3 regions of the Candidatus Enterococcus ikei genome follow, and region 2 is predicted to be linked to each of the others. Evidence: predicted binding sites of a transcription regulator. Region 2 holds the regulator's gene; each other region holds the start of a gene.

The links. Region 2 encodes LexA, which represses DNA repair genes until DNA is damaged. Its sites were predicted from a motif close to CNAACANNTGTTNG; they were not measured.
Region 1: the regulator LexA is predicted to act here: its motif matches at 1,839-1,852, upstream of dinB (DNA polymerase IV).
Region 3: the regulator LexA is predicted to act here: its motif matches at 2,170-2,183, upstream of JZO69_RS09670 (Y-family DNA polymerase).

The regions. Positions count from the first base shown of each region.
Region 1 covers NZ_JAFLWD010000020.1:16,338-19,630, reverse strand. Annotated here, with positions in the region: gene JZO69_RS08970 (cryptochrome/photolyase family protein) at 1-476, opposite strand, end outside; gene dinB (DNA polymerase IV) at 566-1,714, opposite strand; gene JZO69_RS08960 (P-II family nitrogen regulator) at 1,925-2,266, opposite strand; gene JZO69_RS08955 (ammonium transporter) at 2,278-3,293, opposite strand, start outside.
Region 2 covers NZ_JAFLWD010000027.1:8,563-11,855, reverse strand. Annotated here, with positions in the region: gene JZO69_RS11280 (thymidylate synthase) at 1-528, shown strand, start outside; gene JZO69_RS11275 (dihydrofolate reductase) at 547-1,047, shown strand; gene lexA (transcriptional repressor LexA) at 1,243-1,911, opposite strand; gene JZO69_RS11265 (DUF896 family protein) at 2,227-2,469, shown strand; gene tkt (transketolase) at 2,568-3,293, shown strand, end outside.
Region 3 covers NZ_JAFLWD010000021.1:47,382-50,674, forward strand. Annotated here, with positions in the region: gene JZO69_RS09660 (DUF5067 domain-containing protein) at 1-466, shown strand, start outside; gene JZO69_RS09665 (AI-2E family transporter) at 819-1,862, opposite strand; gene JZO69_RS09670 (Y-family DNA polymerase) at 2,222-3,293, shown strand, end outside.

The DNA.
Region 1 (3,293 bases), on a different contig from region 2:
ATTGTTAGCCATTTTCTAAAATAAGGCGTAAATACTTTATAGCTTTCACCCGTTGGTTTTTTTATTTCTTTTACACCATGTAAATGACTATCTTGATAAGAATGTACCTGAATGTGATTGCGCTCAAAAAAAACAGTCATTTTTTGATCTCGTTCTCTACCAAAGCCACGTTCATCCACATTAAAATAGACTTTATTCCAATCTTGATACACTTTTTTTAATTCAGTAAAATTTTCTTCTAAGCTTCCATAAACAAAATGGATTGGAACGTTATTTGCTTCAGCATGCGTGTAAAAAGCATATAGACTGCTGAAAAAAGCATCGTGATTATAGCTATCTTCTATAAATTGCAAAGGATTTAATTGAAAAAGGCAGATCAGCTCATCGGCATCTTTGCTATTCTCTATCATCTTATTAAATGCTGTATTATCATCTAAACGGAGGTCTTTACGAAACCACATAATTATTTTGCTCATTGACTCTTCCCTTTCATATTCATGAATATGTAGATAATAGCATAGATACTAATTTATCACTAAAATTTAAAATTGCTGAATTTAATCCTCTACTTCTTCAACTCTTCGCTTGCTTCCTTCTTTGTTTTTTCCCATAACGGCAAAACCATATTCTCATAAGCCATTGGATCAAGATTCGTCAACGTGATCCCTAATAATCGAATCCCTTGTTCAAGTCCTAGGATTTCCTCCCAAATCAAGTTGGCTTGATAATATAATTCTTCTTTTTTAGAAATATATTCTGGAAGTGTCTGACGTTTTGTTACTGTTGTGTAATCTGCATAACGAACTTTTAAGACAACAGTTTTTCCATGCTTTTGGACCCTACCTAACGACTCTTCTACACGTTCTGCTAATTGTCTTAATTGAGCAGTTACTTGAGCTTCAGTTGTTAGCGGGGTACCATATGTATGTTCTTTACCTACTGATTTACGGTCTCTTGTGATATTTACTGGAGAATCGTGAATTCCACGAACCTTTCGATAAAGGGAATAACCCATTTTACCAAAATTACGGATTAGTTCCATCTCATCTTTTTTATATAGATCCTCGCCAGTAAAAATGCCTAAGTCATGCATTTTTGGGACGGTCTTTTTACCAACACCGTGAAATTTTTCAATCGGTAAAGCTTTTAAAAACGCTTCTGCTTCATCTGGTAAAACAACTGTCAGTCCTTTCGGTTTTTGAAAATCAGAGGCTAATTTGGCTATAAATTTGTTATAACTAACGCCAGCCGAACAAGTTAGATGCAATTCATTCCATATGTCATACTGTATCAGCTTAGCGATCTTGATTGCTGATTTGCTGTTGATTTTATTTGTTGTTACATCCAAGTATGCTTCATCGATTGAAACTGGTTCGATAATATCTGTATACCGATGAAAAATTTCTCTGATTTGCTGAGAAATTTCAGAATATTTTTCATAATTACCTGGCTTGAAAATGGCATCTGGGCATAATTCATAGGCCTTTTGAGCACTCATTGCAGAATGAATTCCAAATTTACGCGCTTCGTAATTTGCAGTAGTCACGACACCTTTACCACCTGTATCGCTAGGGTGACGCGCAATCACTAAGGGATGCCCGACTAGTTCAGGATGGTCACGCTCTTCCACAGAAGCAAAAAACGCATCCATATCGATATGAATGATCTTGCGTGAAGTATCCTTCTTCAAAGGAAAACGTAGCTCACTAATCATCCTTAACATCCTCCTTTAAATTGATGCAACGCACCATTCATTCAATTCTCAATCATTACTGGAACCACATATAACAACCAGTGATTCCCTTCGAGTTTCCATCATCTTTTATAAACATTATATACGAACGTTTGTTCATTTACAACTTATTTTACCTAAAGAAAAAGAAGCAGAACCATTTTTAGTTCCACTTCCTCTTCAATTAGAGCATCAAATCGCACCTATGCCACGTTCACCAGTTCTGATCCGAATTGCCTCTTCTACAGGATAAACAAATATCTTACCGTCTCCTACTTCTCCTGTCTGACATACAGCTAAAATCAGAGAAATAAGCTCCTCTACTTCTTCGTCCAAAATAACAAAGCTAACTTTGACTTTAGGCAATAATGTTGTGATGATTTCTTGCCCACGAACATATTCTTTTAACCCTTTTTGATTACCAAAACCTAATACTTGACTCACGGTCATCCCTAACGCTTCAAAATTATCGTCCATTTTTAACTTCAGCTCTTCTAATTTTTCTTGCTGAATAATCGCTTCTACTTTTTTCATCTATTTTCCTCCTAAGAATCTAGTCCCATAAATGTCGGATAGGCTGTTTCATCATGTTCGATTCGATCCATTCCTAGCGCCTCTTCTTTCGCTGAAACTCTGATTGGCATGAATAGTTGAATTCCTTTGATGATCAGAAAACTAGCTGCTCCAGCAAATACGATCGTAAAAGCAATACTAGCAATTTGTGCCACAAACAATTCGGTTCCACCATATAACAATCCTGTTTTTCCTCCAACTGTAGGATCTGCAAAAATACCAGTCATAACCCCACCAAAAATACCACCAACCCCATGACAACCAAATGCATCCAAAGCATCATCATATCCAAATTTATGTTTAACAAAGGAAATAAAATAATAACAAAACGGACTGACTAATATTCCAAGAACAAATGAGCTCCAAAGAGAAACAAAACCAGCTCCTGGCGTGATCGCAACTAATCCTACAACTGCACCTGTACAGGCACCAACCACTGTAGGTTTGCCAATCGCTAATTTTTCAATGAACATCCACGAAAGCATCCCGCTTGCAGCCGCCGTATTCGTCGTAAGCATTGCGTGGATCGCCAACCCGTCGGCTGCCAACGCAGATCCAGCATTAAATCCAAACCAGCCAAACCAAAGTAGACCAGCACCTAAAACGACAAACGGAATGTTATGTGGACGATACTCGGTTTGTCGATATTCGCGACGTTGCCCTAAAATAATCGCTAATACAAGACCTGAAATCCCAGAACTAATATGAACCACATTTCCCCCAGCAAAATCGATTGACCCAATTTTATCTAAAAACCCTCCGCCCCAAACCATATGAGCCATCGGATAATAAACGACGATCGACCAGACAGCGATGAATATAAAAATCGCTGAAAACCGCATCCGTCCAACAACGGCGCCTGTAATAATCGCAGTCGTAATCAATGCAAACATCATTTGAAAACCAGCAAACAATCCTTCTGGAATCTTATCACCTTTTGTCATTGATACCTGATTAAAAAAGAGCTTATCAAAGTTACCAACAAATT
Region 2 (3,293 bases):
TTAGGTAATATTTATGGAGCGCAATGGCGTCATTGGGAAACAAAAGAAGGTCATTTTATTGATCAATTAAAAAATGTCATTGACATGATCAAAAAAACACCAGATTCTCGTCGCTTGATTGTTTCGGCTTGGAATCCAGAAGATGTCCCTTCTATGGCTTTACCACCTTGTCATACAATGTTTCAATTTTATGTAAATGATGGTAAATTAAGTTGCCAGTTGTATCAACGAAGTGGCGATGTTTTTCTAGGAGTTCCGTTTAACATTGCTAGTTATGCGTTATTGACGCATTTGATTGCACATGAAACTGGTTTGCAAGTGGGAGATTTTGTGCACACAATCGGGGATGCACATTTATATACAAACCATGTCGACCAAATGAACGAACAACTTACAAGAGACATTCGTTCATTTCCGAATTTAAAATTGAATCAGGAAAAACAATCTGTTTTCGATTTTGAAATGGAAGATATCGTTATTGAAGGATATGATCCACATCCAGCAATCAAGGCGCCAATCGCCGTTTAATTTGAAAGGAGTTCCTCCATGCTAGCAGCCATATGGGCACAAGATGAACAAGGGACAATCGGTAAAGAAAATCGTTTACCTTGGCATTTGCCGAATGATTTGAAATTTTTTAAACAAATGACTGAAGATAACACGATCGTTATGGGAAGAAAGACTTTTGAAGGCATGGGGAGCCGTCCATTGCCAAATCGACAAACAATTGTCATAACTAGAGACAAAGAGTATTCTGCAAAAGGAGTCATCGTACTTCACGCTATAGAGGACGTACTTGATTATGCGAAGACATTCTCTGGAATTACCTTTATTGCTGGTGGATCAGCAGTATATGAAGATTTCCTGCCATATTGTGATGTGTTATATCGTACGGTTATTCATCATACATTCGTTGGAGATACCAAATTTCCGACTGTTTCTTGGGATGATTGGACATTGATCAATTTAAGCGACGGGGTCCAGGATGAAGAAAATAATTACGCGTATCAATTTGAAACCTATCAACGTAAAGTAGCCTCTGAATAACTGACACTTGAACTTATGAATTGAATTTATTCAGATTTTAGCCTGAATGAATTCTTTCATAAGTTTTTTTGGAGATTAAAGAGGAAAGGAGAAGGGTGGTAGGAAGTGTCATTTTCGATAAAAGTTACTCTGTTTCTCTTAAGATATGGATAGAGCAAAAAACCATACTTATTCCAGCATGGTTTTTCTTATTACCTAAATATGATTGCGATATAATCCAACAACTTTGCCCAAAATGCTTACATTATTCAAAATAATTGGGTCTAATGCATCATTTTCTGGCTGTAAACGAATATGATCTGACTCTTTAAAGAATCGCTTGCAAGTCGCTTCGTCTTCATCTGTCATAGCAATAACGATATCACCATTAGAAGCAGCACTTTGTTTACGAACGATGACTTGATCGCCATCTAAAATCCCTGCATTGATCATACTTTCTCCTCTAATAGTCAGCATGAATAAAGCATTTTCTTCTGTCTGTAAATCTGGCGGAACAGGGAAAAAGTCAGAAGCTTCTTCTACAGCTAAAATAGGTTCACCAGCTGTAACAACACCAAGCATTGGAATGACTGATGGCTTGACACCAATTGTTTCCAAACCATCAGCAGTTAATTCAATTGCTCTTGGCTTTGTAGGGTCACGTAAAATCAAGCCTTTTTTTTCTAAACGCGCTAAATGTCCATGGACAGTAGAGGTTGAAGAAAGATCAACTGCTTTTCCAATCTCTCTCACGGTTGGTGGATAGCCTTTAAGCTCAACTTGTTCATATATATATTTTAATACTTCGATTTGTCTTGTGTCTGTACGTTTCACCACAACCCGCACCTTCTTTCGATTTATAATTTTAGTGTACCATAGTTTCATACAGGAATCAAACAAGCGTTCGTGTTTTTTTGAAAAAAGTAAATCATGCATATTTTCGGGAAAAAATAGCTGTGTTTAACGTTACATTCTGTAAATAAGAGGTGTTGTTCCTCATTTTTATCGTGAATATGGTTGTATTTTTCCTGCTCATCTTATAAGATAGACATGGAAAGTAAACTTGTCTTGCTAGTGTGCTAGCTCATCAGAGAAAAGATAAAAATAGACTTGTGAGAAAACGTGTCACAAACTTATTTCCCTATTTTCATGACAGCGATGGACAAGCCCACTATGTTTTTATATTAAGGAGGCAAAAACATGTTATCGTCAGAAAAAATGAAACGAATCAATGAACTTGCTAAAAAGGCAAAGGACAGCGGATTGTCTGAGAAAGAAAAAGAAGAACAAAAAGTACTTCGTCAAGAATATCTAGCTGCTTTCCGGGGAGGTATGCGTCATCATATAGAAGGGATGAAAGTTGTTGATCCTAAAGGAAATGATGTAACGCCTGAAAAATTGAAAGAGATCCAAAAGGCTAAAGGATTACACAATAGAAAATAATTTTAGTTTTTTTTACTAAAAGTAATTGCTTTCATAAAGGAAATACGCTAAAATATAGTTAATAAAGGTAAAAAAAACCTAAATAGGAGATGATTTTTTTGTTCGACAACACGGATCAGTTAGGCGTTAATACAATTCGCACATTGAGTATCGAAGCAGTACAAAAAGCAAACTCAGGACATCCTGGATTACCAATGGGTGCTGCACCTATGGCTTATGCACTTTGGACAAAACATTTAAAAGTAAACCCTAAAACATCAACAAATTGGGCAGATAGAGATCGTTTTATTCTTTCAGCAGGTCATGGTTCAGCAATGCTTTATAGTTTACTTCACTTAGCTGGCTACAATGTCACAATAGATGATTTGAAAAGCTTCCGTCAATGGAATAGCAAAACACCTGGACACCCAGAAGTGCATCATACAGATGGTGTTGAAGCAACAACTGGTCCTTTAGGTCAAGGTATCGCTATGGCTGTAGGTATGGCTATGGCTGAAGCACATACAGCAGCGACTTATAATCGTGACAGCTTCCCTGTGATCGACCATTATACGTATGCTCTATGTGGCGATGGTGATTTGATGGAGGGTGTTTCTCAAGAAGCAAGTTCTATGGCTGGACATATGAAATTAGGTAAATTGATCGTGTTATACGATTCAAATGACATCTCTTTAGATGGACCAACATCAAAAGCCTTCACAGAAAATGTTGGCGCCCGCTATGAAGCATATGGTTGGCAACATATTTTAGTTAAAGATGGCAATGATTTGGAAGCTATTTCGAAAGCTATTGAAGCTGCTAAAGCTGAGTCAGACAAACCAACT
Region 3 (3,293 bases), on a different contig from region 2:
TGTTCTAGTAAATCTAGGATCTGATTCTAAAGACGAAGTAAAATCTAAAAAAGAAGCACCGGCAAGTGATGTTGTAAAAAGCCAAGAATCAGAAGCTACACCTGATGTGACTGATGCGGGTGATTTAGGCGATTATCATGTTGTGATCAAGGAAATGACATTTGCGAAAGATTATAATGGAGCAGATGTTGGGGTCATTTCTTATGAATTTACTAATAATAGTGATAAAAATGCAATGTTTTTAACGTCGATTACAACTAAAGCTTTTCAAAATGGCATTGCATTAGATTCAGCAATTATGGGAGAAGAAGGGTATGTAGATTCAATGACTGAAATCCAGCCAGGAGCAACGTTGAATTTAAAAGTACCGTACAAATTAGCAGACATGACAACACCAGTATCTGTTGAAGCAACGAAACTATTCAGCGATAAAGTGAAGCTGACAAAAGAGTTTAACTTGCAGTAAATGAGGAAAATAAAAAAAGGGTGTAAAAGGTGGTTCAGCTAGTTTTTTCTTGGATTAGAAAAGCGCTAGTTTTTAGCTTTAAAGAAAGCAGAGGAATTGAGTAATATTCCTTATATATGGCCGTGTATTAGGTTTGTCGGAACAGGCTGCTGTTAAGACATAGTTATTTGGTCCGAAATCAATTAGTCTTTGCTGTCTGACTGATTTTCCAAATACAAAAATAGCCAAAGCCACAAAAAAATATGAAAAAGCCAAGTTCATCGGCAATTTCCTAAAAACCGCACAATGCGTTGTATGCATTGTGCGGTTTTTTAGTCTAATTGATTAAGTCTAAACGACTTTTGTCACAGCTTTACTTTTTCATTTTGATTGTAGGTAGTTTTTTTAAGGGTTGAATTGGTTTGACTTTTAATATATCTAAAAAGAAAGTGAAAATTGGAATCCCAACGATCAATCCCCAAACACCGAATAATCTTTCACTGATCAATAAAATAACAAAGGTATAAAAAATAGGCAGGTCTGTTTTACTGGACATAAATTTAGGATTCAATACATAAGATTCAAAGAGATGAACAACAATAATCACGACTAAAATATAGATCACATCATTGATCCCACCTTGAGAGTAGGCAATAAAAGTTAATGGAATACAAGAAATAATCACTCCAGCAACTGGAATCAAGCTTAAAATAAAAATCATAATTGCTAGACTCGGTAGCTGATGAAACCCAATCAAAGCCAAACAAATCGTTGTGATCCCTGTATTAACGACAGCAATAAAAAATTGAGCTTCCATGACGACACCAAAGGTATTCACAAACTTATCTGCAAAAAAGTAAATATCTTGAAAGAACCAGTCAAAATCACTCTTTAAAAATAACTTAGAAAACTCAGCCATTTGCTTTTTCTCAATCATAAAGAAGAAACTTAAAATGAATGAAAGAACAAAAGAAAGCCCGAGGGAACCAAGGTCTTGAATATAACGTAAAATCATACTTGCACCATTTTGAATTTGTGTCATCAAGTTTGATTTTTCGATATAGTCATTGATGATCGTTAATAATTGGTTATGATCATCTGTTGGATTTTGATAAAAATGAACAACAGAATTATACATTTGCACAGACTGATGAATCAGCACTGGAACGTATTTTGTAATGGCTAGATAGACAAAGAAAACAATCAAAGAATACGTAACCAAAACTAGTATGAACGTTGGGATTTTAAGAAATTGCTGAACAAATTTCACGAAATGAAGCGCTAAAAAAGTGAAAATAAATGTTAATAAAATCATTGTGATCATACTTCTAGCAAGATATAAAACTAAAATAATAACAGCTAAAACAAAAAAACGTCTTAGGCGTTCATTCTGGAGAAATTTTTGATACAGTGTCACACACATCACTCCTAACAGATAATTGTCTAAGTTTTTTAGGTCAAATTTCAAACTACTTAAAAATAAGTTTGCTTTCTAGAACAAGACTATTTTTCAACCACAAAAATTCTTATGAGATAACTATAATCCTTTTTTCTGTTTTTTGATAGTCAAGTTCTTAGAAATGTTGAAAAAAATGGATTCTGGAAAGCTAGAATAGCTCTTACTACTTTATTAATAGATTTATAGTAATAAATATTAAGAAAAAACATTTATTTTTTTACTTTATCTACTCTGAAAATTTAAAAAGTTGTTCCCCTTTACAAAAAGAACGTACGTTCGTATAATTGGTTATGGAATAGAATAAGGAGAGGATAGCTATGATTTTTGATTATGAAAAAGAACCTAGAAGAGTGCTTTTTTGTATTGACGTAAAATCCTTTTATGCATCAGTCGAATGTGTTGCTAGAGGATATGACCCACTTGAAAAAATGCTGGTTGTGATGAGTCATGCTGAAAATACTGGTGGTCTTGTTCTGGCATCTTCTCCAAAAGCAAAAGAAGTGCTAGGGATCACCAATGTTACACGAAAATATGATGTGCCTAATCATCCAGAATTAATGATCGTGCCGCCTCGGATGAATGAATATATCAAAGAAAATATGAAGATAAATGCAATTTATAAAGAATATGTTGCAGAAGAAGATTTACATATTTATTCTATCGATGAATCTTTTTTAGATGTAACAGCTAGTTGGAGATTGTTCGGACAAACACCCAGAGAATTAGCTAAAGCCATCCAGCAAAGAATCAAAAAAGAGACGGGGCTAGCGATTACGATCGGAATTGGCGATAATCCCTTATTGGCCAAATTAGCAATGGATATCGAAGCGAAACACAATGAAGAGCGGTTAGCTGAGTGGCATTATGAAGATGTTTCTGAAAAAGTCTGGGCAATTGAATCGATGACAGATATGTGGGGAATCGGTCATCGATTAGCCAAACGTTTAAACAATCTAGGAATTCGTTCTGTATATGATCTAGCTCATGCAGATCTAAACAGCCTCAAAAGAAATTTAGGAATCATTGGTGAACAATTATACGCTCATGCACATGGCATCGACCGTAGCCGATTATCTGAAAAATATATACCTGAAGAACGTTCCTATAACAATTCTCAGATATTGATGCGGGATTACCTGAGGCAAGATGAGATCGAAGTTGTGATTAGAGAAATGGCAGAACAAGTGGCAGCGCGCCTTAGAAAAGCACATTGTCAGACGGAATGCGTTCATTTGTCTGTGGGATTTTCCAAAGCGGGTAAGTCGGGTGGATCAGGCTTTTCAAGACAAATGAAGGTGCCATTAACTAATAGCAGCAAGTTATTGATCGAATACTGTTTGACAATTTTTAGGCAGCATTGGCACGGAGAAGAAGTACGACATATTGGAA